DNA from 2 places in the Paenibacillus sp. JJ1722 genome. Region 1 is predicted to be linked to the other one. Evidence: riboswitches for the same ligand, from Rfam matches in the RefSeq annotation. Region 1 holds a riboswitch; the other holds the start of a gene.
The links. Region 1 has a riboswitch for cyclic di-GMP ahead of ACM1ND_RS06305 (glycosyl hydrolase). Riboswitches for the same ligand answer to the same signal wherever they lie in the genome.
Positions count from the first base shown of each region.

Region 2: it holds a riboswitch for cyclic di-GMP, as region 1 does, so the genes downstream of both, ACM1ND_RS01885 (collagen binding domain-containing protein) here and ACM1ND_RS06305 (glycosyl hydrolase) in region 1, are expected to answer to the same signal.

Region 1 is NZ_CP182500.1:1,426,828-1,442,040, forward strand. Features, by position in the region: gene ACM1ND_RS06265 (lipopolysaccharide biosynthesis protein) at 1-60, shown strand, start outside; gene ACM1ND_RS06270 (glycosyltransferase family 2 protein) at 83-922, shown strand; gene ACM1ND_RS06275 (glycosyltransferase family 4 protein) at 909-2,096, shown strand; gene ACM1ND_RS06280 (glycosyltransferase family 4 protein) at 2,093-3,241, shown strand; gene ACM1ND_RS06285 (glycosyltransferase) at 3,270-4,370, shown strand; gene ACM1ND_RS06290 (UDP-glucose dehydrogenase family protein) at 4,376-5,704, shown strand; gene ACM1ND_RS06295 (hypothetical protein) at 5,962-6,108, shown strand; gene ACM1ND_RS06300 (sugar phosphate nucleotidyltransferase) at 6,364-7,740, shown strand; cyclic di-GMP riboswitch class I at 7,896-7,976, shown strand; gene ACM1ND_RS06305 (glycosyl hydrolase) at 7,990-9,564, shown strand; gene ACM1ND_RS06310 (hypothetical protein) at 9,613-11,907, shown strand; gene ACM1ND_RS06315 (hypothetical protein) at 12,219-12,401, shown strand; gene ACM1ND_RS06320 (helix-turn-helix domain-containing protein) at 12,455-12,823, opposite strand; gene ACM1ND_RS06325 (YveK family protein) at 13,151-13,900, shown strand; gene ACM1ND_RS06330 (CpsD/CapB family tyrosine-protein kinase) at 13,881-14,567, shown strand; gene ACM1ND_RS06335 (sugar transferase) at 14,653-15,213, shown strand, end outside.
Region 2 is NZ_CP182500.1:430,272-445,484, reverse strand. Features, by position in the region: gene ACM1ND_RS01940 (multidrug effflux MFS transporter) at 1-751, opposite strand, end outside; gene ACM1ND_RS01935 (DUF5317 domain-containing protein) at 954-1,547, shown strand; gene ACM1ND_RS01930 (diguanylate cyclase) at 1,830-3,680, shown strand; gene ACM1ND_RS01925 (copper resistance CopC/CopD family protein) at 3,935-5,653, shown strand; gene ACM1ND_RS01920 (YcnI family protein) at 5,685-6,428, shown strand; gene ACM1ND_RS01915 (stalk domain-containing protein) at 6,666-7,913, shown strand; gene ACM1ND_RS01910 (winged helix-turn-helix transcriptional regulator) at 8,012-8,395, opposite strand; gene ACM1ND_RS01905 (NAD(P)H-dependent oxidoreductase) at 8,585-9,259, shown strand; gene ACM1ND_RS01900 (TIGR02328 family protein) at 9,364-9,744, opposite strand; gene ACM1ND_RS01895 (DUF445 domain-containing protein) at 9,778-11,034, opposite strand; gene ACM1ND_RS01890 (AraC family transcriptional regulator) at 11,628-12,509, shown strand; cyclic di-GMP riboswitch class I at 12,560-12,640, shown strand; gene ACM1ND_RS01885 (collagen binding domain-containing protein) at 12,834-15,213, shown strand, end outside.

The DNA.
Region 1 (15,213 bases):
TTTCAATGGCTCCGATCAACGATGTCACACTACATCCGGAAAAAGCCAGTTAACGGTTAGATAAAGAAGGAGGCACCCGCTAATGAACCACATGTCTAGCGTTCCCGCGGACAACCGGATATCCGTAGTTATTATCGCTCAGGATGATGGCACTCGAATCACAGCCGCCATTAAATCCTGCAAGCCCTTTGCGGACGATATCGTCGTCATTGACGGAGGGAGCAAGGACAATACGATTCAGGTAGCTGAATCCTTGGGCTGTCGGGTGTTTTCTAACCCGTGGCCCGGTTATGCCAAACAGCGCATGTTTGGTGTTGAAAAAGCGGAATTTGATTGGATATTCCTGATTGATACGGACGAAGTAGTGGATGCAGAGTTGCTTGGAGACTTGTTGAAAGTAAAGGAAACGCTCCACGATCCGGCCAAAGCATATTCCGTATTCCGGATTGGAGATTTTCTCGGCAAATGGATGAACAAAGGCGAATACCTGGTTCGTTTGTACAATCGGCGTATTTATGGCATTACGAATAGTCTTGTTCATGAAATGCCGGATGTAGCCTCTTCCCAGATTGTCAATCTGGAGGGCGTGTTATGGCACTACGGCTTCCGCAGCATCAGTGATCATATGACCCGTTTTAACAAATATACAGATCTGGAAGCAGAGACGGCATTTAACAAAGGAAGATCCTTTCGGATTACCAGACTGTTGTGGCGGCCTCCTGCCCGCTTTGTGCAGAAGTATTTTGTCCAAGGCTTATACCGCAAGGGATTGGCGGGTTTTGCCGTAGCAGTATTCTGGGTGATGTATGAGTTTCTCGTCTGCTTCAAGCATTATGAGCTAACCAAGCGGCGAAAAAAGATAGAAATCGTGGATGACGGACATACCGAGCAGAAAGGAGAAACCAGCTATGTCGTACAATAACGGATTTCGTATTGCGGCAACGGGGCTTAGCTGGCCGTCCTTGCAGCCAGGAGGCCTCAACACATATTTCAAATCCATCTGCGAGCAGCTTACGTTAGAGCGCAATACGCTGGATGCTCTAATCTGTAGTGAAGAGCAGCCGCAGGCGCCCGACCGTATTCGAATTCATTCGATTGGCAGCAAGCAGCAATCCATGTGGAAGCGTCGAGAGCTAATGCAAAAATATGCAGCAGAGCTGTTCGATAAGCAACCGATGGATGTACTGTATTCCCATTTTGCTCCCTATGGTGTCGGACCGGCGCTGGAGGCGAAAAAAAGAGGAATCCCGGTAGTTACCACCTTTCACGGACCGTGGACGGAGGAAATGAAGATTGAAGGACAGGGCATCAAGCATTTGCTAAAAACGACGTTGGCCAAATCCATTGAAATGAAGGCCTACGGATTGGCGGATAAATTTATAGTGCTAAGCGAAACCTTTCGGGATATTTTGCATGAGCACTATAAGGTTCCACTCAGCAAAATTCATGTTATTCCTGGTGCGGCGAATGTAGAAAGGTTCCACCCGGCAGAGGATCAAGAAGCGGTGCGGAAGCGCCTGAATTTGCCGCAAAATGCGACGATTGTGCTCACCGTTCGTCGTCTTGTTAATCGAATGGGACTGCTACAGCTACTGGAAGCATGGAGACGAGTCACCGAGCGTCATCCTGATCATGTGTTGCTGATTGGAGGGAAGGGTCCCTTGATGGAGGAATTGGCTTCCAAGGTGGCGGAATACAATCTTCATAACCATGTAAGGCTGCTCGGTTATGTGTCAGATGAGGAGCTTCCACTGTACCACCAAGCATCGAATTTGTTCGTTGTACCTACACAGGCACTGGAAGGTTTCGGTCTGATCACAGTGGAGGCGATGGCCTCGGGACTGCCGGTGCTGGCGACTCCTGTGGGTGGCAATAAGGAGATTTTAAGAGGATTCCGTCCCGAGCTTTTGTTCAAGGGAACGGATAGTGAAGCCATTGCTGAAGGGTTGCTGCGTGTGCTGGATCATCGTGAACTTCTACCGAATGCAAGGGAATGCCGGGACCATGTCCTGAGCAGATATACATGGGGACATGTAGCGGAGCAGGTGGAAGAGGTGTTCCGACAGGTCCTTGATAGAAAGGCGGCGGCGAAATGATGAGAGTAGCTTATATTGACCATACGGCAAGATGGAGCGGCGGCGAAGTCGCTTTGTACAACATACTGACGAATATCGGGGAACATATCGACCCGCTCGTTATTTTGGCAGAGGAGGGCGATTTAGCAGATCGGCTTCGGCAGCGTGATATTGATGTGCGCATCGTTCCATTGGACGATTCGATTCGCAATCGGGGACGGAATGCCGTGAATCTAGGTGCGCCTGCAGCAGCTTTTCGTTTGCTGGCTTACGGTAGAAAACTTGCGCCCTTGCTGCGTGAGGAAAAGGTCGTGTGCGTTCACACGAACTCGCTCAAGTCTGCACTGTATGGTACAGTAGCCGCCAAATCGGCGAAGCTGCCCTTGATCTGGCATATCCGTGACCACATCGGTCCGCCGTATCTGAAGCCGATTGTGGCCAAAGGGATTCGGCTGATGTCCCGCTTTTTGCCCAACGGAGTGATTGCTAATTCCAAGTCCACGCTGAGTGCGTTGGAGTTACCCCCGGACAAAAAGACGCTTGTCGTTTATTCCGCTTTTGCCAAAGCAATTACAGCACGTGACACGGCTGCCCATGTACGTGGTGATGACTCGTTTAACGTCGTATTGGTCGGCAGATTGGCGGAATGGAAGGGACAGCATATTTTACTGGAAGCAGCACGCTCCTTTTTACCGGATCAGCGCGTGAAATTCTGGCTGGCTGGAGATGCGTTGTTCGGAGAAGAGGAATACAAGCAACGATTAGAGTCCACGATGCGCGAATACGGGTTGGCTAACGTCAATCTGCTGGGACACGTCGATGACATTCAAGGCCTGATGCAGCGTTGTGATTTGCTGATTCATACTTCTATTACACCAGAACCATTCGGTCAGGTCATTATTGAAGGCATGGCTGCGGGTCTCCCAGTGATTGCTTCCAATGAGGGTGGACCCAAGGAAACGGTGGTACCCCATGAAACCGGGCTGCTTATTGAACCGGGTGATCCGGCTAAGCTGGAAGAAGCCATCCGCTGGATGTTGGAGCATCCACAAGAACGTCAGCAGATGGGTGAGAGAGGGATGGAACGGGTCAAAAAGCATTTTGTCATCGAGAACACAGTTAAGGATATAGTTCATTACTATAAGGGTTTGTTGGCAGGAGTCTGACCGACATTCGCGTTAAAGGATGATTCAGATGAAAATAGCGATAGCACACGATTACTTAATCCAAATGGGCGGAGCGGAAAGGGTAGTAGAGGTATTCCACGATATGTATCCGGAGGCTCCTATCTTCACAACGGTGTTCAGCGACGACCGCCTGTCGCATAACTTGAAGGATGCGGATATTAGAGCCACTTGGCTACAAAAAGTCCCAGGGGTGAAGGACAACTTCAAAGGAGTGCTGCCGCTGTATCCCATTGCTATCCGTGATTTTGATTTTAGGGATTTCGACATTGTTTTAAGCTCCAGTAGTGCATTTATGAAAAGCATCCAGGTACCCAAACATACGTTTCACATTTGTTATTGTCACACACCGATGCGGTTTGCCTGGGATTACGATACATATATGGCCCGGCAGTCCAAATCCAACCTGCTCAAAAACATGCTCAAGCTGTACATGAACCGGTTGAAAACATGGGATGCCAAAACTTCTCGCAACGTAGACCAGTTTGTTGCCAACTCTTCGGTTGTTAAACGAAGAATTTTGCACTATTACCAAAGGGATTCGGATGTGATTTTCCCACCTATTAATACATCCCGTTTTAAACGCGCTACAAACATCGGTGACTATTACCTGATCGTATCCCGATTGGTGTCCTACAAGCGCATCGATCTCGCGATCGAAGCATTCAAACGTAACGGTCTCAAGCTGCGCATTGTGGGTGAAGGACCAGACCGTAAACGACTCGAAGGTATGGCTGCCCCGAACATTGAGTTCCTCGGCAGGCTTGAGGATGAAGAGGTTAACAAGCTGATGGCAGAATGCCGAGCGCTCGTTTTTCCGGGTGAAGAGGACTTCGGTATTACGCCTTTGGAGGCGAATGCGGCCGGACGGCCTGTCATCGCTTTTCAGGGTGGGGGAGCGCTGGATACGATTGTTCCTCATGTGAACGGCGTATTTTTCCGCAAGCATCAAGTAGAGGATGTGCTGGAGGCCGTCGAAAAGGTTGAGCAACATGCATGGAATGTGGACGATATCATTACCCATGCCCGCAAATTTGATGAAGAAAACTTCAAGGATCAATTAAAAAAGTATGTAGAACAAGCCTATGTGAACTTTCTAAAAGGAGGATGAACGGAATGAAGCTGGCTGTAATCGGTACTGGATACGTTGGGCTCGTCTCGGGTGTATGTTTTGCGCAAAAAGGTAATGAGGTGATTTGTGTCGATCTGGAGCAGCACAAAATCGACATGTTGAACCGGGCAGAATCTCCGATTTATGAACCGGGTATTGAGGAATTGATCGCGTTGAATCTGGAAGCGGGCCGGTTGGAGTTCACCTCGGATTTGGCCGATGCGGTACGCCGCTCGGATATCGTAATTTTGGCGGTAGGTACGCCTTCTCTGGCTAACGGCGAGGCGAATTTGTCGTACATTGAACAGGCGGCCGCTGATGTTGGGAAAGCCATGAACGGGTATAAGATTATTATGACCAAGAGTACTGTACCTGTCGGAACGAACGAAAAGATTAAGGACGTGTTGGCTCGTCACACGAGCTTGTCTTTCGATATCGTCTCCGCGCCGGAGTTCCTGAGAGAAGGCTCAGCCATCAATGATACGCTTCATCCGGATCGCATCATTATTGGTTTGGACAATACAGGATTGCGTGAAACCATGGTCACTCTGCATCAGGTCTTCACGGATAAAATCTATGTGACGGATATCCGTAGTGCTGAAATGATCAAATACGCGTCCAATGCGTTTCTGGCAACTAAAATTTCGTTCATTAACGAAATCGCTAATATTTGCGAAAAGGTTGGCGCCGATGTAACCTGTGTGGCTGACGGTATGGGTATGGACAAACGGATTGGCTCCTCTTTTCTACAAGCAGGGATCGGGTATGGTGGCTCTTGCTTTCCAAAAGACACAAATGCGCTTATCCAAATTGCAGGTAATGTAGACTATGAATTTAAGTTGTTGAAATCGGTGGTCGAGGTGAATACCGACCAGCGCTTTATGATTGTATCCAAGCTGCGCGAATCGCTGGGTCAACTGAACGGTGTGTCGATTGGCATTTGGGGCCTCGCCTTCAAGCCAAATACAGATGACATCCGCGAAGCTCCAGCACTGGAAATCGTAGAAACGCTCATTCAGGCAGGCGCTATTGTCAAGCTGTATGATCCCATTGCGATGGATAAATTCAAGGAGCGCGTGGATCACCCGAATATTATGTGGTGCTCATCCCCACAGCAAGCCGCTGAAGGTAGCGACGCTGTGTGCCTGTTGACTGATTGGGAAGAGTTCAAAAAAGTTGATCTCGTACAACTGGCCTCCATTCTGCACAAACCGGTTCTCATTGACGGTCGTAACGTATTCGCTGAGGAACAGATCCAAGGCTCCGGGCTGGAATACTACTCCGTGGGTCGTCCGCGGATGAGTGGGTGGAATCGGGATAAGGTAGAGGTTTAAAAGTGACAGATTAAAAAGTGACTGTGGCGGGTTGGAGGCGCTGCGCGTTCCATTCGATCTTCCGATCGCTGTTGCAGTGGGATTCTTTGGATTATATAAAACATTCCAAGGTAAGAATCCCACTGCAAAGGCGAACGCTAGCGCTTCTCCAGATTCAAATGGACCGCTCCGCTGCTTTTCCCGCATAGAGTCACGGTTTTTAATCTCCCACCTTATGGGGTGGGAGTAGGAAGGGCGTATCGGAAGGAGCGGCGCGGTTGATGCCGCTCCTTCCGATCAAGCGGCGCTGCGCCGCCCCTGTGGAGCAAGCACTACCATGCGGATACGCTATGCTGCTCCTGCGACGCAAAGACGCCATTGCTGTTGCCGAAGGCGTGAGATTTTTACAGGCTGACCGGACTTAATAATGTCCGGTCGTGCCTTTTGCACCACAAGGTATGATCGATATGATACATTTTTTGAGTAGCGAAGGGTTGGATTTGAATCTGGAGAAGCGATAGTGTTCGCCTTTGGACCGGGATTCAAACCTTTATACGATTTTATACAATCGAATGAATCCCGGTCCAACAGCGATCATAAGATTAAATTCATACCGTAGCGGGTAGTCAACTCATCATCAGAACGATCATCCAACCAATATAGAGAGGAAGTGGAGAGTTATGAAGCTCGTACTTTTGTCTGGTGGTTCCGGTAAAAGATTATGGCCTTTGTCCAACGATTCCCGTTCCAAACAATTTTTGAAGGTGCTGGAGAGCCCGGAGGGGATTTCGGAATCCATGGTACAGCGGGTATGGAGACAATTGGGAGACAACGGATTATCAGAATCTTCGTTTATTGCGACAGGGAGAGCACAGGTCGAAATGATCCAGAGTCAGGTCGGGCCGAATACGCGCATTATTGTTGAGCCGGAACGCAGAGACACCTTTCCTGCGATTGCGCTGACAGCGACTTATCTATATTCCATTGCAGGTGTTTCACCTGATGAAATTATAGCAATATTGCCTGTAGATCCTTATGTTGAGGATGCTTTCTTCGCTTCCGTAGCCCAGCTGGAACATACGCTTCAGGAGAGTGAAGGCAAGCTTGCTTTAATCGGGGTTGTCCCTTCCTATCCTTCAGAGAAATATGGTTACATTATTCCGAAAAACGATGCCACTCAAGGTAGCACAGGCTACCGTGAAGTGAGCCATTTTCAAGAGAAACCCGACCGGGAGCAGGCGGAGCGTCTGATTGAACGCAATGCTCTATGGAACTGCGGGGTTTTTGCATTCAAATTAAGTTATTTGCTGGATATCTTGGCATCCAAGGGGTTGCCGCTTAATTATGAAGAAATGCAAAAGCAATACGCATCTCTGGAAAAAATCAGCTTTGACTATGAAGTAGTCGAGAAGGAAAAGGACATCGTAGTTCTTCCGTATGATGGTTTTTGGAAGGATTTGGGTACCTGGAATACGCTCACAGAAGAAATGTCTAATCAACAAGTGGGCAGAGGTGTAGTAACGGAGGATTGCGTCAATACGAGCCTTATTAACGAGTTAGACATTCCTGTGGCGATCATTGGAACGAATGATCTGATCGTAGCCGCTAGCCCGGATGGCATTCTTGTGACCAATAAGGCAGAAAGTCCTCGCATTAAGGAAGTGCTCAAGGCTCATGATCAGCGTCCAATGTATGAAGAACGTCGTTGGGGACAGTATCGGGTTGTGGATTATGTCAAGTATGACGAGGGTAACGAGGTATTGACCAAACGAATCCGCGTACGGAAAGGCAAAAATATCAGCTACCAGCTTCATTTCAAACGAAGTGAAATCTGGACCATTATTAGCGGTGAAGCGGAAATTATTTTGAATGAGAAGCTGCACAAAGTGAAGGCTGGTGACGTAGTACGTATCCCTGAAGGGACGAAGCATAGCATTTTGGCAGTGACCGATGTGGATTTTATTGAGGTGCAGACTGGCTCTGAGTTGGTTGAAGAGGATATTGTCCGCTTTTGTATGGATTGGAATGAAATTTCCCGTCACCAATTTATCTCCTAATTATTTTCGTGAAAACGAAAAAAAGACGAATTCATGAAAATTCATAGCCTAAACTGTCGAAATTGGGCGAAAACCTGTAAATTCATGAACATGACCTATTAAATTTTGGTAAAAAAAAGTCGATACTTAGGGTAAGAAGGAATCCAAACTCCTTCCAACGATAAACGCAGCCCTGTCGAAAGGCAGGTACGCAAAGCTAAAGGGCCTTCCACAAGGATGGCAGCCTGGCTACCGAAAGGAAGAGCGAAAGTGAGATTCAATTTTATTCCTCTGTATCGACTGATACGTCATGTACTCCCCGTTGTTATGCTTTTTTCATTGTTGCCCGTCGGTTTTGGAGATTCTCTGTCGGTGGCGAATGCCGCTTCATTACAACCTGTTAATTCGGACGCTTCTACTCAGGCCCGTGAACTATACAATTATTTACTCAACATCTCAGGGAAAAAAATAGTCACCGGTCAGCATGATTATTTGGAAAGTCCAGATGAATTAAGTAACAAGGTCCAAAAAATCAGTCAGGCATATGTTGGTGTACACGGCTATGAGATGGGAGCTATCTCTGGTCAATCTGACGCTACGGAAGCAGCACAACGTAAAAATGTCGTCGATAGTGCTATCCGTTGGGACAGATCCGGTGGAATTGTGACGATGACTTTTCATGAAGCGCTACCAGGTAGGCCACTGACTTGGGCCAATGTACAGGCGAAAGTAAGTCAGGCGGAGTTCAACAAATACGTGACCCCAGGTACTACGCAGTATAACCTCCTCATTGCCGATCTGGATAAGGTCGCTGTATCGTTAAAGCAGCTTCGTGATGCAGGGGTTCCGGTTTTGTGGAGACCTTACCACGAAATGAATGGTGACTGGTTCTGGTGGGGAAACAAAACTAATTTCAATCAGCTATGGAATATCATGTATGACCGTTTTACAAACACACATCAATTGAACAATCTGCTGTGGGTATGGAGTCCGAATGCGCCCAATTCGTATACTGTCCCGTATACCCCAAAATACCCGGGGGATGACAAAGTGGACATTTTGGCAGTAGACATTTACAACAATGATTTTAAGCAAAGTCATTACGAAGGTCTGCTCGGGCTGGCACGGAATAAGCCGATTGCCATTGGGGAGCACGGTGAGATGCCTAGTTCTGAGGTATTGCAGGCTCAACCTAAATGGGTATATTCCATGACTTGGGGCAAGATGCTGACTGAGAATAACACAACAAATCAAATTCAGGATTATATGAATGATTCGAAGAGTTTGACGCGGGATGATGTGAAAAATGGGCTGGCAGCAATCGAACAACCTGGGACAGACGTACCGACCTTACCGGACGAGGGGCAAAGTGAGCCTATCCCGACTCCGACTCCTCCTTCCGTTCCTGATGGGGTATATGTGAACGGGCTGCAGGGCGAATATTTTAACAATATGAATTTGAGCGGAAGTCCTGCTTTGATCCGTACAGATAGCAAGCTGGACTACAACTGGCGTGCCAATGCAGCTGATCCAAAGGTGAATGCCGATCAGTTCTCGGTTCGCTGGACGGGTAAAATCAAACCGCAATATAGCGAGACCTATACGTTCACAACGATATCCGATGACGGTATCCGTGTATGGGTAGACGGCAAGTTGGTTATTGACAGCTGGTTCAAACAAAGCTGGACAGAGCGTAAAGGTAGTATTACTTTGGAAGCAGGCAAAATGGTAGATTTAAAAGTGGAATACTATGATGAAAAAGGCGACGCGATGGCACGTCTAATGTGGGAAAGTCAGCATGAAGCGAAAGCGGTGATTCCCGGAAACGCTTTGTTTCTTCCTTGATTGATACTCTTTCCCGGTCAAAAAATTTGAGGAGAGAGGGTGGATCATATGATAAAAAAATGGTTATCCCATAGGTATACAGTAGTTTTATCTGGACTACTAGCGGTCGTAGCTATAGCGATGATCGCTTGGTTTATATACACGCCTTCAAGAAGCGCAGAATTGCAGACGGATAAAGTAGCGGCTGCCAGTCCAGTATGGAAGCTGGGTCAGAGGGATGACTCTTCAGCGGAATTCAAAGGTGTGGTCGGTAGGGATAATATCGATATTTCTACAGCAGCTGCCTCTACCGAATCATCTGCTAAAGGATCATTGTCAGCATTGTCGGAAGCAGAGAGTACAACAGTTCCGGTATTGCTCAGCAGTGGAGATATTCCTCCCGGTTTGAATGCGTCCACGAACCCTGAACTGACACTCCAGTATAAGCTGAATCAGATTCCTCCCAATGGTATGATATTCCGTGTTCGGATTTTGGATGCGGGCAAAGCAGTCCCGCAATTGGCTGTATTTTCAAATCATCAGCTGTCCGGTATTATTCAGATTGCCGGGGTTTCCGGTACTGGGAGTACTTATAATTTCAAAAACAACTACGAGCTGTATATACCCAAAGAGCAATTGCAAAGCGGTGTTAACGTACTCAAGCTAAAGACAGCGCGCTGCCTATACTGCTCCTCTGCAGAAGATAAAAATGTGTGGTGGACTTGGGATGACTTGAGCTTGGAGACGTTAGCTTCACCTGCGACCGAACCGGTACACGGTAAATATATACTGACCGGAACAAATGTGAACAATAAAGAATTTTATTATGATCAGGGTGCAGTTAAGCATTTACCATACGTTCTCAAGTGGCTGGGCATTGCTTATAGTGGCAACGTCATGAGGGTCACCTGTGCCAGTAATGTGGGCAAGGCCTGTACAGACGTGGATGATTACTATCAAACGTTAAAGCAGTATAATATGCAATCGTCTGCTTTGTATTTATATACAGGTGATATTAAGCTGCAAAAAGATGGTTCTCTACCAGAGACGGCCAAGCAAAAGTTGCGCGATTATGTAAAAAAATACGGTTCTTATCTTCAATATTATGAAGTAGATAACGAACCTGGATTATTTAATCGCTCCAAGGCGGTAAACCTGGCTGTGGCCAAGTGGTTGAATACAGAAGGCAAGCAATTGGCACCGCATCTCAAAACCGTAGCACCGGGCTGGGCCTACTGGCCAACGTACTCTACCAAGGCATGCAAAAATCAAACCAGTGGTACGCAAAAATGCGGTGACCCAGATGGATGGGAACGGGACCCGGCGCAACGTAAACAGCTGGAGGAAGTCACCGACCTGACCAATGGACACGCCTATGGTGAATCGTATAATGAAGAGGGCGGGGGCAGCTTCGTCCAAAATTTGAAAACCTTCGGCGGTTCGAGCAATGGACTGGCGAAAAAGATGCTGAACACAGAGTTCGGTACCAATGATACGCATCGAGACAATCCAGATTACGGGGCTAGTCAGCCACAAGCAGCTGCATTCGACCGGATTATGCGTTCGCAAATTGGGTTTGCCGATATGTTTATCCAGCACGCTGCTTTTTATAAAGATTATACGCTGTTTAAAACAGGCTTCGATCTGCAAAGTCATAACCCGGCCAACACAGAAATTTATCCGTTCGGGCAAGGACAGGACACCCGCGTTAAGATCATGAGACGCTTGAGCTTAGCCTATGCCACCCATGGAAAACCTCTGACTTATACAGTGCTGAATCCAGAGGAAACCAAGGATAAGATGGTGTATGTTCGTGCGGTGGATACGTCCAAGCTTAAACCGCTGGCAGGTAGCGGCGCTACCTCAGACAAATTGCTGGTGAATCTAGTGAATTTCGAAGCTACCACGCAGACAGTTCGTGTACGGGTAACGATGCCGAAAGCCGGTTTGTACACGGGTGAACGTTTTGGAGCGGGTTCTACTTACAGTCAGGCACAACGTTCCATATCAGGACTCAAGGCTTCTCCTGCCCTTGATTTTGAAGAAAAGCTGGGTCCTGGTGAAGCGGTACAATATATTTTGGAATTAAAAAGTACAGATCAAACCGCAGCTTCAGCTCCAACAGGGGTGAAGGCAGCCTCTGTTCAGGATGGGGCAGTAAAGATTAATTGGCTTCAGGCAGAAGGCGTATCTTCCTATGATGTGCTGCGTGCTGACGGGACCGACGGGGCTTATCAGGTGATTGCCTCGCAAGTAGCGGGAAGCACGTATACAGATCGGACGGTAAAAGCCGGAGGTCACTATGTCTACAAAGTTCGGGCGACCGGAGGCACTCAGGTTTCCCAGGCAGCCGAGGTCGCTTAATATTAGATCGGAATGTATATAGGACCTTAGATAACGAATACCTAACATCATTTCGAATTAAAACAAAAAAGAACCTATCAGGAGAAAATAGGACCTGACAGGTTCTTTTTTGTTGGAAAATCGTTCTGATTTGCCAATACTTTACGTATAATGAAGAAAAAAATAAGAAAATCCTTTTATATTCTCGTCATAAGACGACAACATTGCAGGTATGTATTCATATATAATAGTTTTGTTCATGACTATACATACATGGTTTGTGGGAAATCTCTTTCCGGTGACCAAGAATAATAAAGCGAGGTTAGTGCTGAATGAACAAGGAGACAGAATTAGGGGTGAACAACCCTCTTTTTCGAAACAACGTACAGAAAGCAGACAAAGCTGCCATCCACTTGGACATCCGGGACATCTTGCTCCAATGTGGTATCACGATACCAGAATGGCTAGAAAGCGACGCTGATGAAACCACATACCGGAAGGACAAGCGCGTGTAAATTCCAACGGCTGGTCTTACTTGATTGAGACGTAAGGCAGTCGGCCGCGTTCTTTATTCCATCATTCGTTCCATTCGGACAAATGCAATAAAACGTTTGGCTTCTTCCTCAGACAAGGTGCGTCCGTCAATGGTCAGGTTGAAACGTCGCAGAATATCCTCGTCGGACAGTTCAAGCTGGTCCACAAATTCCCTCACATCTGAATCCAATATTGCCGCCGGATGGCTCGTACGTCCCACCAAGTAGTCAATCGTTACCCCAAAAATATCAGCGAGCTTGGTCAGGATCTCAAAATCTGGCTTGCGCCTATTTTTTTCATAGTGAGAAAGAGCTGCCCGCGTAATTCCGAGGGATTGCGCTAGTTCCTCTTGTTTTAATCCCTTATGTTCTCGTAATTCAGCGATGCGGGTGCCATAATTCATCTGTTTTTCCTCCTGAAGGCAAGGTTAAGAAAGGTAAAAAAGCAATTTTACGCTTGACAAGATACGTTTTGTATCATAAATTAGTTATGTAAGTTACATAACGTATCTTTATTTCATAGTTTTCACTTATGTCTTCGTTTATATACCCTAAGAGGCCACCGATGATTGAGCATTTTGTGCTTATTCGCTGGCTGGACCTTCTATGCGCTATTATACAACATTTTACTATAGATTAGAGGGTCATGCATCGTTCTTTTCCCCGTTATGCAGAGGATCAGTACAAGCGTTATTGCATCGAAAACAAGTCAATCAGGGAGGACTGGTCTTGTGCAGTTGAAAGAGTACATCCGTTTGATCCGTAAAAGAATGTGGTTGATTGGTAGCATCGTATTGCTGGTATGTACTGTAGTGGGCATAAAAAATGTATATTTTACCCCGCAGATTTACGAAGCTACCGCAAAGCTCATTATCAACCAGACGCCACGACCGGATCGTGCAGGTGTCGTTGATTACAGTGTAGTTCAAACGAATATAGCCTTAACGAACTCCTATAAGCAAATTATGATCTCCTCGGCGATTATGGATCAGGTGGTCGCCAGCTTCCCCGACCTTAAGGTCACTCCGTCAGCTTTGGCGTCAAAATTAAGAGTGAACACCGCAGGTGATTCACAGGTCATGGATGTAACAATCCGCGATTTATCGTATACGAAGGCTGTGAAAACCGTCAATGCGGTAGCCAAAGTATTCAAACGGCAAATCCCCTCTATCATGAAAATGGACAATGTCACCATCCTAAGCGAAGCCAGTCTGAATGATCCAGCAGTTCCCGTGAACAGTAATCCCGCTATACAGATATTTATTGCTTTTGCCACCTCTTTATTGTTGGGAATAGGCTTGGCGTTTTTGCTGGAGGTACTGGATGATACATTTAAGAATGAAGAGGATATTGAAAAAGAACTCGGTCTGCCTACCCTATCCCTGATTACGAAAATGAAAAAAGAAGATAAACGCTCCGACAGCTCCACTACAACTCCTAAACAGGTAGGTGAAGGGCAATATGCCGCGATTAATCAATAATCAGCTCGTTACATCCCTACATGCTCAGTCTTCCGTTTCGGAGGAGTACCGCATGCTTCGTACTAACATCCAGTTTTCTTCTATAGACGAGCCGATTGAGGTTATGATGGTGGCGTCCGCTCAGGCGGGTGAAGGTAGAACGGTCACGATTAGCAATTTGGCTGTAACCTATGCGCAAGAGGGGAAAAAGGTGCTGATTATGGATATGGATCTGCGTCGTTCCTCTTTGCACCATATGTTTGGTTTGCGTAATCACACGGGGCTGACACGGGTGCTTGCCAATCAACAGGCATGGCAGGATGTGGTTCAGGAAACCGGGATTGACCATCTGCATGCAATTACAGCCGGACCGAACCCGCCCAATCCGTCCGAGATGCTCAGTTCCCGCAGAATGAATGCTCTGCTGGTTGACCTAAAAGAACATTATGACGTGATCTTAATGGATACGCCGCCGTTGCTGTCCTTTCCGGATGGCTTAATTATAAGCGCTATGTGTGACGGAGTCATTCTGGTGGTGCAGGCAGGGAAAGTCAAAAAGGATATCGTCAAGAAAGCAAAAGCGAATTTGGAAAGAGTAAAGGCGCGCATTCTGGGTGTAGTACTTAATAATGTGAAGCGTTCGAATACCCGCGCCGAGCGGGGGATGGAGGAACGCAATCTGACATGAATAAAAAGGAGGAAAATGATAGTATATAAAATTCTTTTAACAATGTATAAATAATACTTATCAATAAGGAGCGAGGTGATGAGACGTGTCTTCTTCCCGCTCGAACGAGGCCGAAGTGCTGGGCGCGTCAGTGGATGTTTATTCGGTTGCTCATGGGCTTGAACGGCGGCAAGGATGGAACGTATACCCGTTCGTGAAGCGAAGCATGGATATTATATTGTCTTTCATTGGAATCATCGTGCTATGCCCAGTATTTCTGCTTGTCATTTTGCTGATTAAGCTGGAGGACCCAAAAGGCAGTGCAATATTTTATCAAGTACGTATTGGAAAAAACGAGCGGCCGTTTCGCATGATCAAATTTCGTTCTATGGTGTCTGATGCCGAAGCCAGATTGTCTGCACTGCTGGTGGAAAATGAAATTGAGGGTGCGATGTTCAAAATGCGGGACGATCCCCGAATTACCCGTGTGGGTCGCTTTCTTCGCAGAACGAGCATCGACGAGCTGCCACAACTGTTCAATGTACTACGTGGGCAGATGAGTCTGGTAGGACCCAGACCCCCATTGCCAAGAGAAGTCCATGATTACACAGTGAGGGATAAGCTGCGTCTGACGGTTACACCGGGCTGCACTGGTCTATGGCAGATC
Region 2 (15,213 bases), 1.0 Mb from region 1:
GCACGAATGGTGAGCCAGCGATATACGCGAACATCGCTCCTGTAATCAGCGCCTGTGAGAAGGCATAGCCCATAAAGCGTCGATCGGCAAACAAGTGACCGAGTGTTCCTAGCGTCTGCTTCAAGCCACCGGATGAGCGGCGGTTAGTTGGCAACGTTTCTGGCAAACCCAATACGACGGCAATCAGCATAGCCACGCCGACTACACAAAGCACCATGAATACACCACGCCAGGAAACAAAGTTCAAAATGACACCGCCCAGTACTGGTGCAGCGATAGGGGCCACGCCGTTCACCAGCATAAGTAGTGAGAAAAAACGTGTCAACTCTTTGCCCGAGTATAGATCACGGGCTACAGCTCTGGAAATCACGATCCCCGCCGACCCCGTAAGCCCTTGAATAAAGCGAAGCACAATGAGCATACCGATATTCGGCGCAAACACACATAACAGCGAAGCAGCAGCGTACAGAATGAGCGAGATCACCAGCGGTCCTCTGCGACCCCTTACGTCGCTAAGCGGACCAGCAACGATCTGGCCAACGGCCAGTCCCAACAGACAGGCGGTTAAACTAAGCTGCGCCAGCGAAGTGGTCGTATGCAAATTGTTCGCTAATGTAGGCAGCGACGGCAAATACATATCTATGGACAACGGCCCGAAAGCACTCAATGCACCCAGGACAAAGGCGATCCATAATATTCGCGATTTGGTCATATCTGCGGCAACCATAACAGTATTGGATAACCGGTTCATAATAATAATCATCCTTTTCAAAAAAATATAAATAATTACTTCAATGTATCATGATATCACTCATTTCGTCTGGCTTCGAATAATTACACGCTAATCCGCAATTTTTTTTCAAAACTGCTATATATCAGGCAGGAATTTACCAATTTCAGGTCGAATTATACGGTAACCAAAACAAAAAATTTGTGGAATCTGGAGAATGATAATGGTCTATGATGGAGTGCTACTAGGTCTCATTGTAGGTCTGTTCAGAGGAGGCTGGCGGCAAGGTCTGATCCGTTTCAGTCAAATTCGCCTTATAGCCGGCTGGATGTTCCCCGTGCTGCTGCTGGTACAATTCATTATTTTTTATTTCCAGGAAAAGTGGGCTTGGCTGGCAGCCATTAACGGGTATCTATTTATGGGAGTCTACGTGGTTGGATTGATATTTCTCTGGTTGAACAGACATCATAAGGGATTCAAGCTTATTATAATCGGCGTATTGATGAATTTTATCGTTATGGCGGTGAATGGCGGCAGGATGCCGGTCTCGTTGAGCGCTTCGGAGGTGCTGGGTCCCTATTATACAGATATGCTTAAATCCGGAAGTGTCATCTCGAAACATTACATGATGGATGCGAGCACGCGTCTATCATTGCTTGGTGACATTATTCCTCTCTCCAAGCCCTATCCCCGCACGCAGGTAATTAGTATTGGAGATGTTGTCATGAATTTCGGGATGTTCCTGTTTATCCAAAGCATTATGGTCGTGAAGAGAACTAAGGATAAGCAGCAAGAAAACAATCCCCGCCACGCCTAGTGCACACCTTATTCCAAGGAAGGGAGGGAACCCTATGAAAAACTTGAAATACTCCCGTGTGATTATCAATGCTATTATCGTAGCTTCTGTCATAATTGCTTTGACTTCCGGTTACAAAATCGGGGGCTAGTCACCGATAAGAAAAAAAGGAAGCACAGGCTCAACAAAACAGGCTGGATTCCGGCCTGTTTTTTCATGTGAAATTTCCGATTACAAAATTGTAAATTATCCCATTCACCCCTGGTAGCTTTGACATCAAGATACGACAAGGCAGGAGAAGAAATGATGAGTATAATAAAAAAGCTGCAAGAACGGGTTACCGCGACGGGAATATATGTGTTTTTCATATGTTTGGCAGGCGTGATCGTCCTCCTGTATACGAACCAATGGTCCTTTTTGCACTATACGACAACAGAGTGGGTCACGATCTATTCCCTATTGGGAGCAGTTCTGATTCTGGAGCATTTTACATTCCAGCTACCACCGGCCAGTAACAAGCAGTCCATGGATTCCTCCGTGTATCTGGCTTGTATTTTTGTGCATGGCACCGAAATTGCTATTCTGATTTTGTTGTTAAATGTAATCATTGCCATGTTCCGGCACACAGAGCTGTCCTGGTGGAAGCATACCGTCAATTTTTCCATTTACGCCCTTTCCATTTTCCTGTCTTCAACAGTATTTGAACTAAGCGGCGGAACGCAGGGAGCTTTTAACCAAGATCATTTCGCTTCCTACCTGCTGGCGTTGATTTGCTACTTTGCGGTGAACACCATCACACTGGGCATCTACTTTTATATCGCATACAAAGGGTCCTTCAATGAGCTTAAACAGGCTTTTTTGGCTGAATCCCTGCTCGTATACTTATGTACACTCATTCTGTCTTTGGTATTGACTACACTGATTTATAACAACGGCATTTTAGGACTTTTGCTGTTCCTTGGGCTAAGCATGCTCCTGTCTCACGCATTCAAGCAAATGTTCACGCTGTATCGGGAAATCGAAGAAAAAGCGAACATGGATCGCAGAACAGGGCTATACAATCACAGCTACTTTGAAAATACACTTGAAGCTGAATTGAATATATCCCGATCCGAGAATACTCCTCTCAGTCTGGCGCTGATTGATATTGATGATTTCAAAAAATACAATGATCATTTCGGTCATCTTAAAGGCGATCAGCTACTGGGATTTCTCGGTGAGTTTCTTAAGAAGGAAACCTCCGGCACCCACATCACCGTATCCCGCTACGGTGGAGAAGAATTTACTCTGCTTATGCCCGAGCATACCGCTGAACAAGCATATGAAACAGTCAATGCTATTCGAAAAAGATTAAATGATTCTCGTTATGAGGGTGTTGAAATTTTTCCGCATGGCTGTCTGTCCTTCTCCGCAGGTATTGCACAAAGTCGCATTGACATCTACGACAAGTCACAGCTGGTCGATCTGGCGGATAAAGCCCTGTACTACGCCAAGAAACAGGGCAAAAACATCGTTCATACGCACGGAAGTTTAAATGAAGTGGAGCGCGAGGTCGATCTGGGGCAGGATATTCGCGATCTTGAGCAGCAGCTTAATTTGTTCTTGTACAAGGATATTAACACTTTCAAGCATTCCAAGCGGGTTTTCAGATATGCAGCAGACATGAGCGATGTACTTCAGCTCGGACCGGAGGATAAGCGGCGTTTCATACTAGGTGCCCTCATTCATGACATTGGTAAACTGGAGATTCCCTGGAATATCCTCAATAAAAAAGAGAAACTGTCCGGTGAGGAATGGCAGATGGTGCAAGCGCATGTCATGTGGGGCAAACGTATTGTCGAAGCCAACGAACGATTCATAGATTTGGTTCCTTTTGTGGAGCTGCATCATGAACGTTATGACGGAGGAGGCTATCCGTTTGGCTTTAAGGGCGAGCAAATTCCACGTTTATGTCGGATGCTGACGATCATCGACTCTTTTGACGCGATGACAACCGAGCGCCCCTATCAACCCACCAAAACGTTCGAGGAGGCCATTGAAGAACTACGTGCCTGCTCGGGTAGCCAATTCGATCCCAAACTAACGGCTATTTTTATCCATTATATTCAACATAAGCAATCTGCTTTCACGGATCTCATGGAAACAGGGCTCTAGTTCCTTCATAGGCTCTTCCTCTTTGCCCCTAGCGTGGTTGAAATCGTCCTGAATTCAACCACGCTAGGGGTTTTCATATGATTGGCATTTTGTATAATGCTTATTATTTCAAATTTCATATAAATGTCATAATTCGCTCCATCTATTCATGCTATATGCACTATGATTAAGATAGGAAGGGGTTTGTCCGTATAAAATGTTACAAATGGGGATATCCTCGCTTCAAGTAATCGAGAGAAGGTGACTTCACAGGCATGTTGTACCTGTCCAGACCAGCCCGTGTGGCTTGTCTTTTATTGCTGTGTCTCCCCCTTCTGATCCTGTTTCCTCACTCTTCGTGGGCTCATGCATTTGTCATTGAATCCAGTCCGACCGAAAATCAGGTTTTGGACAAGTCGCCTTCTCAGGTGACCATCACCTTCAATGAAGATTTGCAATCTGCCTTCATGTCGATCAAAGTGACCGACGAAACAGGCAAGCGGGTCGACACAGGAAAAGCACAGCTTGACCCGAATCACAAAGCCACCATGGAAATTCAATTGATTCCAGGGATGAAAAATGGAATTTACTCCGTCAATTGGAGAGCTTTATCCGCAGACGGACATCCGGTTAATGGAGTTATTCCATTCCAAGTGGGCAGTGGTTCCAATGCGCCTACCCATCAAGCTACCGCACCTGAAGGCTCAGGGACATCACGAATCGACTTAATCGCTGTCCGTTGGTTTCTTTACATAGGACTATCGCTGCTTTTTGGAGCGATTTGTTTCCGGCTGTTCATCTTACCGAGCATAAGCCAAGACAAGAATCGAAGTGAACAGCATAAGCAAAATCAGCGGCCCTTTGAAACATTGCCCCGCTGGACTAAGCTGCTATGGAGCGGCTACGGCATAACGTCTGCCGCCATTCTGATCAGCCTGCCACTTCAGGCTTCATGGGATGCCGGGGTTTCCATCAGGGAGGGCTTCTCATTCCCGATTCTGGGAGAAGCTCTCCAGTTTACTGGAGCCGGACAAATTTGGTTTATCCAGATGATTCTCGTGCTACTCCTAAGCGTAACGCTGATTTACGCGCTGGATCACAGCATTTCGAATCGCCAGCGCCGTCTTTGGGGATACAGCTCGGCTCTCCTAACGCTATGCCTCATGCTGTCCAAGGCCTTTGTCGGCCATCCGGCAGCGGCTACGCATCCAGCTCCAGCCATTGCGGCGGACTTCGTCCATCTCGCGGCAGCAGCCTTTTGGATCGGCTCACTTGCCGTCATGGTCGTGTGCCTGCCGGTTGCCGGAGCAGAGTTGCCCGTATCCGAACGGGCAACTCTGCGACAAGCCGCCTTGCGCCGCTTCGCCGGCTGGGGCATTGCGATGGTGGCAGCGTTACTCGCCACCGGTATATATGGAGCCGTGCTGTACATTCCGGCTCCCTCCATGCTGCTGAACACGTCCTATGGACTCGTTCTGCTCGGCAAAGCAGCGCTGCTGCTAGTCATGCTGGTCTTCGCGGCCAGCCAGTTCCGCAGCGCACGGCAAGCGGCGGCGAGTAAGCGAGCCGCTGGGGGATTGCGTGCCGAGTTGTCCGTCGGCCTGCTCGTGATGCTGTTGACCGCGGTGCTCACTCACCTGTCACCCGGCCAGGCACCTGCTGTACCGTTTGAGGAGACTCGCACTACGGGCGAATATAACGTTACACTGGCAGTCAGCCCCAATGCTGTGGGCAGCAATGAATTTAAGGTATCCGTTCAGGATAGCAAGGGTGCTGCCGTTTCGGGAATCCAGCAGGTCACGTTAACGCTCACTCCAGCAGACCCTGACCAAGATCAACAGGAATTTGTTCTGCCCGTAAAGCAACAACAACCATTCCGCAGTCAGGAATTGATGACCTCCGAAGGAACATGGGCGGTAAAAGTACATGCTCTGACGGCATCACTCGATGCGGTTGATGCTGAATTTACCCTGCATGTAGGCGGTAAAAAATAATTATTTTATACTTAAAAGGAGCGAAATGAATATGAATACAACGATTCAAACAGCAAAATCCAGATTTTCCAGGTTTGCAACCTCTGTGGGTCTAATTGCGGCGGGTGCCTTACTTTTTGCAGGCATGGCCAGTGCACATGTGACAGTTAAGCCTTCTATTTCACAACCTAATGCATGGGAAACGTACACATTGAAAGTACCCGTGGAAAAAAACATTCCAACCACCAAAGTCGCCTTGAAAATTCCGAAAGAGGTCGTTTTCAAACAATACGAGCCTGTACCGGACTGGAAGGTAGCCACCGAAAAAGACAGCTCTGGCAAAGTAACCACTGTGACCTGGACGACTGAAAAAGACGGCATTCAAGCGGGTCAGTATCAACGTTTCAGCTTTGTAGCGCAAAATGCAGACCAGAATACCGCAGCAGCCTGGGACGCCTTCCAATATTATAGTGACGGAAGTATTGTGGAATGGACAGGCGACGAAGGAAGTAACAACCCTCATTCCATTACCGAAATCACGGCGGAAGCCACGTCCGCAACCCCTGCCGCAGACAGCGGACACGATTCAGCGGGTACGGCAGCAGGCCACGCGAGCACAGATACGACTAAAGATAGCAGCAGTCCCGCACCTGCTTCGAACAATGCTGTAGAAGCTGCCCCTGCTGCTTCTGCTCCTGCCAGCTCTACTGCACAAACGACAGCACTCGTCCTCTCGATCATTGCAGTCGTTCTTGGTGCCGCAGCTGTCGGCATTACACTCAAGCGCCGCAAGTAATCTGGGTTACGAATGAAGTTAAGATCGTTTTAAAAAGAAAAAGCTGACACCTAGTTAAAGGGGTCAGCTTTTTTTGTATGAAAGAAAACGATTAATATTCAGCTTTAATACATACTCAGATTCATCTCATCCTATTATTTCACATTCACCTTTCTATCATTTTTTTGGTAAAATGGTAGATACCTCACGATTCTAACATGATAGCATTGCAATCTATTGAGCATAGGAGATCATAGGATGAAAATCGTAAATAAGGCTCTGTTATCTAGCGCTATTTTCCTGAGTACCGCAGCGGGCATCTATAGCCCCTTGGCACAAGCCGAGACCGGCAAGATCAGCATTATGCTGGACGGATATCCATTACCGTTCCCCGTACAACCTGCCATGATGAACGGCACGACCATGGTTCCCTTTCGCGCTATTTCTGAGGCTCTCGGCATTACAGTGAAATGGGATCAAGCCAGCCAAAGCATCACTGCTACCAAAGCGCAAGGCTCTGCTACCAAACAGGTGGTTCTAAAGATGGGTAGCCGCAATGCCACAGTGGACGGACAAACGGTTCAACTAACAGCCGCTCCGCAAACCGTGCACGGCAGCACCATGATTCCGCTGGGCTTTTTCGGGCAGCAGTTTGGAGCCACGGTGAACTGGAACCAGGGAACACGGACGGTCTCCATTACATCGCCACGTGAAGCTATGTATACAGTAGGCTTCTATGCGCTGTCTTCCTTTGACCAAAAATCCAAAATACCGGATTTTAACGCAGTTGCCTTCGGCTGGAGTCGAATTGATACGAACGGACAATTTACGACAAACGGCAAAGAATACAAATGGCCTCAAGCCGCTGGAACCGTAACGCCGGAGTCCATTGTGCAGGAGGCAGACAGCCAGGGGACTTCCCCTTACCTGATGGTCTATTCCGGAGATGGCAATCACGAACTGACCAAGGTTTTGGAAAATGCGCAGCTTCAAGAACAAACCATTTCCCAAATCGTCAGTACCGCCACCGACAAACAATTTAAAGGCATTACGCTAGATCTGGAAGGATTGGGCTGGAGCGGCGATAAAGCCAAAGCGCGTTCAGACTACAACGCCTTTATTCAAAAGTTATCGGCCAAAGCGCATCAGGCTGGACTCAAGCTCACCGTCGTTCTACATCCGCTGAACAGCTCTTACTCTGGCTATGACTACAAAACGCTGGGCAATCTGGCGGACGATCTGATCATCATGGCCTATGATTACGGACAAAAGGCTACGCCTGAGCCTTTGGATAAAGTGGACGAAGCCATACAACTGGCCTTGAAGGAAACCTCGCGGGACAAGCTCATTTTGGGGATTTCGATGGGTAGTGAAAAAGATAGCACCGTTAACGCCAAGATCGGTTTAGCCAAACGTTATGACCTCAAAGGAATCGCTATCTGGCGCTTGGGCATCATTGGAGAAACGGCCTGGGCGCAGATGAACGAAGCCATCGAGTTTAAATAAGTGTACATTTTATCTAAATAACCCAGACCTTATTCCGCCCGCTAATGATTTCTTATGCGTCTTCTATGAAATCATTTGGCGGGCTTTCTTTATGCCCTTTAACAAAAGTGCTTGCCTGATTTGGAAGTTGTCGTCACAGGCTCGCAACCCTGTTCTCCATAGAAGATCCCCCAGTCTCTCATAAAATCCAGCAACGGCCTTAACGTATCTCCCAACGGGGTAAGCGAGTATTCGACACGCGGTGGGTTCTCATTATAAATTTCACGGTGCACAATGCCATCTCTCTCCAGTTCACGCAACTGCAAGGTTAGCATCCGCTGTGTAATATTAGGCAAGGTCCGTCGAATTTCGTTATAGCGCCGCGGTCCTGTCGTCAAATGATACAAGATGACTCCCTTCCACTTGCCGCCTATAACCCCGACGGTTTTCGCTACCGGACATCCAAAATTAACGCTAACTGCATGTTCCATCTCCTGTGCCATGTATACCCCTTCTTTCTGTAGAATGTGTAAACCAATAGCCCCAGACGCATGACAAGGAACAAATATGTGCGTACTTGTTCCCTGCAAAAACTTTCTATATGATAACTATATATTCGATATCAGCTCTCATTATAGTAGCAGAAAACCCATAGAGTACCAACTAAACCCATATCAAAAGGAGTACATTTTATGTCTAATACATCAGCTAAAAAACAGGAAATTCTGGACGCCTTTCTGTTCAGGCACGCCACGAAAGAATTCGATCCCAATCGCATCATACCAGAAGAGGATTTTCAGTTCATTCTCGAAACCGGGCGACTTTCTCCAAGCTCCGTTGGTTTTGAACCATGGCAGTTTGTAGTTGTACAAAATCAGGCATTGAGAGAAAAGCTGGCTGCAGTTTCCAGCGGCGGTCAAAAGCAGATTCCTGCGGCTAGCCACGTCGTCCTGATTTTGGCGCGCAAGGATGTTCGTTATGATTCTCCTTACGTAGAGTATATGTATAAAGAGGTTAAAGGTATGTCTGAGGAGGACTTTGCCTCACTGCCAGGCCGCTATAAGATTTTCCAGGGTGAAAATCAACGCTTACTGGAAAACGAACGTACGTTATTTGACTGGGCTTCCAAGCAAACCTACATTGCCTTAGGCAATATGATGACAGCGGCGGCTCAGATCGGTATTGATTCCTGTCCAATTGAGGGCTTTAACTACGATCAGGTGCATGCCATTTTGGAGGAAGAAGGACTGCTAGAAAACGGGCTGCTCGATATTTCAGTCATTGCTGCCTTCGGTTATCGCGCTCATGAACCCAAGCGGGAAAAATCCAGACAACCGCTGGAAAAGGTCACCCGCTGGATTCTGTAATCTAATATCCCGAGTCTCTCCCCCAAGCACTGAACACTGAAGCATCAAAAAAGCGGGCTTGCGGCACTTCATCTGAATGATGAACATACCGCAGCCCGTCTTTTTTAGGTCACTTCAATCTCTATTAAAATACCCTTGGAAGCCAGGTTATCCAGGCACTCCTTCATATACTCATCGTCATGCTCCACATATGCACCCGCGCCTGCCAGTTCCTCACCCAGCTCCGCCTCCCAAGGCTCACACTGCTTACCGCGATACAACGGCTGTTCCCATAGTGGATCAACATTGTACCCTCTGCTTTTCATTTCGTCCATAATGAGCCTATGATAGCGCACCAGCAGCATTGGGTGATAATCGAACACATAATTCACGGTGGCGTGTGGCTTGCCCCACCCATTCCCGCGCAGGGCACAGCACTCACGATGTTGCCCCAGCAGTTGCGGACGGGGTAACCTGTCGATTAAATGTTCATGCCAAAGCCTCATGCTTCCACAACCCTATCTGTAGCTTTTTCTGGTCTATTGGATTAGCATACGGATACCTGTCAGCACAATGCCGATCAGGAAGCCTGTAACTGCGCCGTTAATACGTATCCACTGCAAATCCTGTCCCAGTTTGTCCTCCATCAGTGCAATCAGGGATTTGTTATCCATTTTGTCTACATTTTCGCGTACCAAGTTACCAATTCGACTATGGTTGGCTTCCACCAGTCCAGTAATACCTTCCACAATTCGCACATTGATCTTGTCCAGCAGCTCGGTATTCCCTCTTAAATCAGTCAGCATCCGATCCAATAGCGGTAAAATATAGGTCTGCACATAGCTTCCGTCTTCCATGTAGTCCAATAAGCGTATACGCAGTTCTTCCATTTTGCCCAGCACTGACGCATCGCCTTCCCAGGCTTCAACAAGGCTATCCTTCCAGCCGTTCAACCCTTCCTGAACCGTATCTTTCGTCGCCAATCGGGTCACCTGTGTTCTCAGACCATCCAGCACGGCCTGGCGGCGCGGGTGCTCTTCCCTTTGCAGTTCTGCTACCTGATCCAGCAGGAAATGACGAATCATTTCACCCATACGCTCTTCGTTCAGATAGCCGAGGAATGCGTTCAAGGCAAACTGCATCAGCCCGCTCACCTGCAAACCACTAACAGCCTGCATCCCTAAGGTGCCCAGCGTATAACCCGTTTCGGGTCGCAAAAGCCAGGACTCGGCTTGCTCCAGCGTGTAATCCAGTGCGCGGCGATCATAGCCCTTCTCGCTGGTTTGACGAGCAAGCGCCTCCAGCAGCGGTCCGGTGTCAAAGTCAGTCACCTGCCGCTTGAGCTCTGCCACGATGACCGGAGCCAATTCCGCGAGCGGGAGCGACTGGACGAGACGCTTGGCAAGAACATCTATGGATGCCGCCGCCTCCGGCGTGCGCATTCCTTTTTCCACACCGCCCAGTACCAAATCGGCCAAACGAATATCTGCAATTTTAGACGCAATGCTGTCTTTGTTTAGCAGGTTATTTTCCACGGTACTCACCAATGCATTCGTGAGCTTGTCCCTATTTTTAGGAAGCAGCGCCGTATGTGGTATCGGAATGCCTAGCGGATGACGGAACAAAGCAGTGACAGCGAACCAGTCTGCCAGTCCCCCTACAAGTCCTGCCTCAAAAGCTCCGGCTAATAAACGAGCCCAGCCATATTGCTGGAAGGGCAATGTGGCTGCAAAGCCTGCCCCTAGAATAACGAGCGACCAAGCCGCTGCGGTTTTCGTACTTTTTGGTTTTCCCATCCTGTAATCCTCCAAACTGACTGTCGAGTAAGTAAAGCACTATACCTGTATTACCCATCATATCATTGCCCGTGTCATTTCCAAAGTTGAAAGCACTTTTGATGAAACGCGCAAGGGCACTTTTTGCGTAATTTTTTATGCATATATCTCTCTTTTTTACATTCATGTTTGTGAACAAAATCACAGTACTGGGCCCAAACTCTTATTTTCAATAATAAGCCTTACGAACCATTTTAACAAAACCAAGTCCCAATTTTTTTAAACCGAAAGGAGAAGTGAACAAGAAAGTTGAATGGGCATAAGATACCTTTTTTCAGTACCATTTTGGTATTTGACCTCAGAAAGGATTTGAATCCATGATAACCCCAGATTCTTTCAACAGCATTCGACTTTTTCATATGGATTATCAGATTAAATATCCATAAAAAGCGAGACTCCCATAAAGCTCACACACATAATTTGATATATAGACATATTTGTTGTGATAAAATAAACTTTTATAAATAGGAAATCATGTTTAATCAGCCATTATATATTGGTAAATCAAACCAAGATATGCTAGATAAAATTGCTTTTTTGTAAAGGAATTGAATATGACAACAGACCAAAAAAACAACGTGGGCCTCTGGAATGGCGATCCGGTCGTAATTGTACGCACTCCCTCCGCTTTTGCCAAGCAATCCCTTTTATATATCCAGGAATTAGGCTACTTCCAAAAAACTTCTGCTTTTACGATGGAAAGGAAAGAACTTGCCTCTTTTTTGCTTGTCTTTACGTTGTCTGGTAAGGGAGAATTACTGTACCGGGGCAAGAAATATATCATAAAACCTCAAGATTTGTTCTTTATTAATTGCGAGGAATATGTTCAATACAGCACCTCCGGTCATGAATCCTGGGAGTATATCAGCCTGTACCTGTATGGCAACCTGATCGAAAATTTTTACGAACAATTTGCCAAGCATAATAAACCGGTCATTTCCATGCATAATCCGCATATTATATTGGATAAGCTCCATGCTCTGATTTGCGGGCAGTCTGACAGAAGTCTTTCCGCTGAGCTGCTAACGTCCAGGCTCATTGGTGAAATACTAATGTGCATTTTGCAACATCCCTATGATCATCCGCATGTGAATGCTGAAACCCTCAGCGAAGTACGCCGGGTACAGCAATATTTGGATCAGTCCTACTGTGAGCGAATAACACTGGACTCGCTGGCAGACATGTTTGAATTAAACAAGTTTAATCTGGCTAAAAATTTCAAAAAGCAGATCGGTTTCTCTCCGATTGATTATCTCATTAATGTCCGTATCACAGCCGCTCAAAGCTGGCTTAAAACCAGTGACATGTCCATTGTGGATATCGCAAGGTACGTAGGGATTCCCAATACGAGCCATTTTATTAACCTATTCAAGGAGCATGTAGGAGAAACACCTCATTCCTTCCGCAAAAAATGGGGGAACCGTTCCAAGTTGTAAATGAGAGGTTACATGAAATCAGTTTGATAGATGATAGACGCACAAGCTATTCAAGTTAATGGCAAAACTGTCGAAAGGCAGTGACGCAAAACTATAGGGCCTTCCTATCCGGATGGCAGCCAGCTACCAGATGAACGAGCTTTTTATTATGTCTTTTTTACATAGATCCATCACAAATTGCTATGCCTCTCTCGAAGAAAGCCCTGATCGCTATGATCAGGGCTTTTTTTCTATTGGGATAGTCATGTCTGCCTAACATGCTGAATATACTAATTTCGAACGAAGCATTGCCATATTACGATGAATAGGAGAATCACTTGGAGCATGAGAACAAAAATAAATGTAATGATCATTGCCTTATTGCTCATTGTCCAAAGCTTTTTCAGCGCAACGCTGGCTTACGCAGATGCTCCAGCCCCAGAACTGCCGCAGAGTGCTGTATCTGATCCTACACCTACCGTTACAGATGCTGTATACGTTGTCCCAAACCTTGAACCTCCTGGGGAGATTCCTTCAAACACGGTCCCCTTCGTTCAAGGAGCAGTCAGTTCAAAGTCTCAACATGATGCAGCTCCGCAGAGCATACTAACGAAGTTGAACCTGACCGACGAAACAGGGCGTGTCATTGATGCGGTATATAGTCCCGGCAGCCAATTCGACATCGGATCAGCCATCCAACTAGGATATGAATGGGAGCTTCCTGACAATACCTATAAGTCAGGGGACACCTTCACCTTTCATTTACCAGAACAGTTTGTCATCTACACTGATATCTCATCTCCGTTAGTCACTACCGATGGAACCGTGGGATACTTCACAGTAGATCGTCAGGGCAAGGTTATCATGACCTTTAACCAATATGTAGAGAATCACTCCAATGTCAGCGGCAAACTACAAGTTAAAACCGAGTTTACGAAAGAAACGGTGAAAGGCAGTACAGAGATCATCATTGCGATTCCGATCAAAGGCGGGGTACAAACGGTCATCGTGAATGTAAAACCCCAGTCAGGGCCAACCCTAAGCAAACAAGGGAAAATAGAGGGCACCAATCAGATCGACTGGACCATTGATGTGAACAAACAACTAAACACCGTAAAGCATGCCCTCATCACCGATCCCATTCCTTCAGGGCTGGAACTCAGAAGAGACTCTATCCGGCTCTATCATCTACAAGTCAATATCGACGGCTCGACCGTTGTTCGAGACCTAGTGAATGCAAGTGAATATGCCATTGAAGCAGATCAAGCCGGGACAGGGTTTGTGATTCGTTTTCAAGACGATAGCATTAACACGGCCTATCAGATTCAATATTCCACGCGTATTATTGGCGATAAAACTCGTTTCTCCAACACAGCAACGCTTTCAGGAGATGCGATAGAGAACGTTGTTGCTACCGCTACTGTTCAGGTGGAACGTGGTGAATTTTTGTCCAAAAAGGTTGAAAAATATGATCATGCCACACAAACACTCTCGTGGGCCATAAGATATAACTTCAGCGAGACAAAAATCCCCGAAGCCAAAGCTCTTTTAATTGATCATTTCAATAAAACTCAAGAATTGCTGCCCGGTTCTTTGAAAGTATTTAAGGGAAACACACTGGAGGAGCTCCCATCGTGGGCGTATACTGTCATCCCAGTTGATTATCCGGACCGCAACGGCTTCAAACTTCAATTCAACTTCGACGTAGATTCAGCCTATACCATCCGATACCAGACTCAAGCCAGAGGCCGTGTCTATGATAATGGAAAAGTTATAAACATCATAACCTCGGATGGAACGCAGAAGATTGTATCGACGGAAATCATAAGCGGAGTTATGACTAAAATGTATGACACACCCAATTACAACACCAAAATCATACCTTGGGTGATTACCATCAATACAGACTTGTACATCATGAAAAATATTGTCATTCAGGATGTGTTTCCAAACGGGGGCTTGGCTTTGTTACCGGACACCCTGAAAATTCAAAGTGTTGACGGAACAACGGAGCTACGTGCGCCCACGGATTATGAGCTGGTTCCGCTATCACAGGACTATAAACAAGGATTTACGCTCATTTTTCATAAAGCCATTCAGAAGGCTTATACAATCAAGTATTCAACCACCTATAATAATGACTGGAAAACGGATACGACGAAGCCCGAGTTTCGTAATAAATCCCATATAGAATACCAGTTTGAAGACGGAGAAAGATCATCGCAAGGAGTGGAGTGCCCGATCTGGCCGGACTTTATGACACAACGAAACGGTGCCAAGCAAGGAAGCTATAATGCAACCTCCAAGCTCATTACCTGGGACATTAAAGCTAACTACAATCGCAAGATTCTGAATCACGCGGAAGTGAGAGACCCCTTGTTGCAAGGTCAGAAGTTACTGCCCGCCTCCGTAAAAGTATACGATATGACCTTGCTGGGATGGTGGGATGGCGTACAAAAAGGGGCTGAAATCCCAGCAGATCAATACACCATTATTCCTCCCTCCGAGCAAAATGGTAATGAATTGCGTATCCAGTTCAAGGAGCAGATACAGACTCCCTACTGGATTACCTTTCAAACTTCATTGGAAGGAGAACTGATTGAAAAAGAAATCCACAATCAAGCCCTTCTACTGGATGGACAAAAAACAGTCTCTGAATGGGCAGCGCAAGTCGCGGTACCTCATGGCGGAGAATATGTATCTAAAGTCGGTACACAAAATGGAA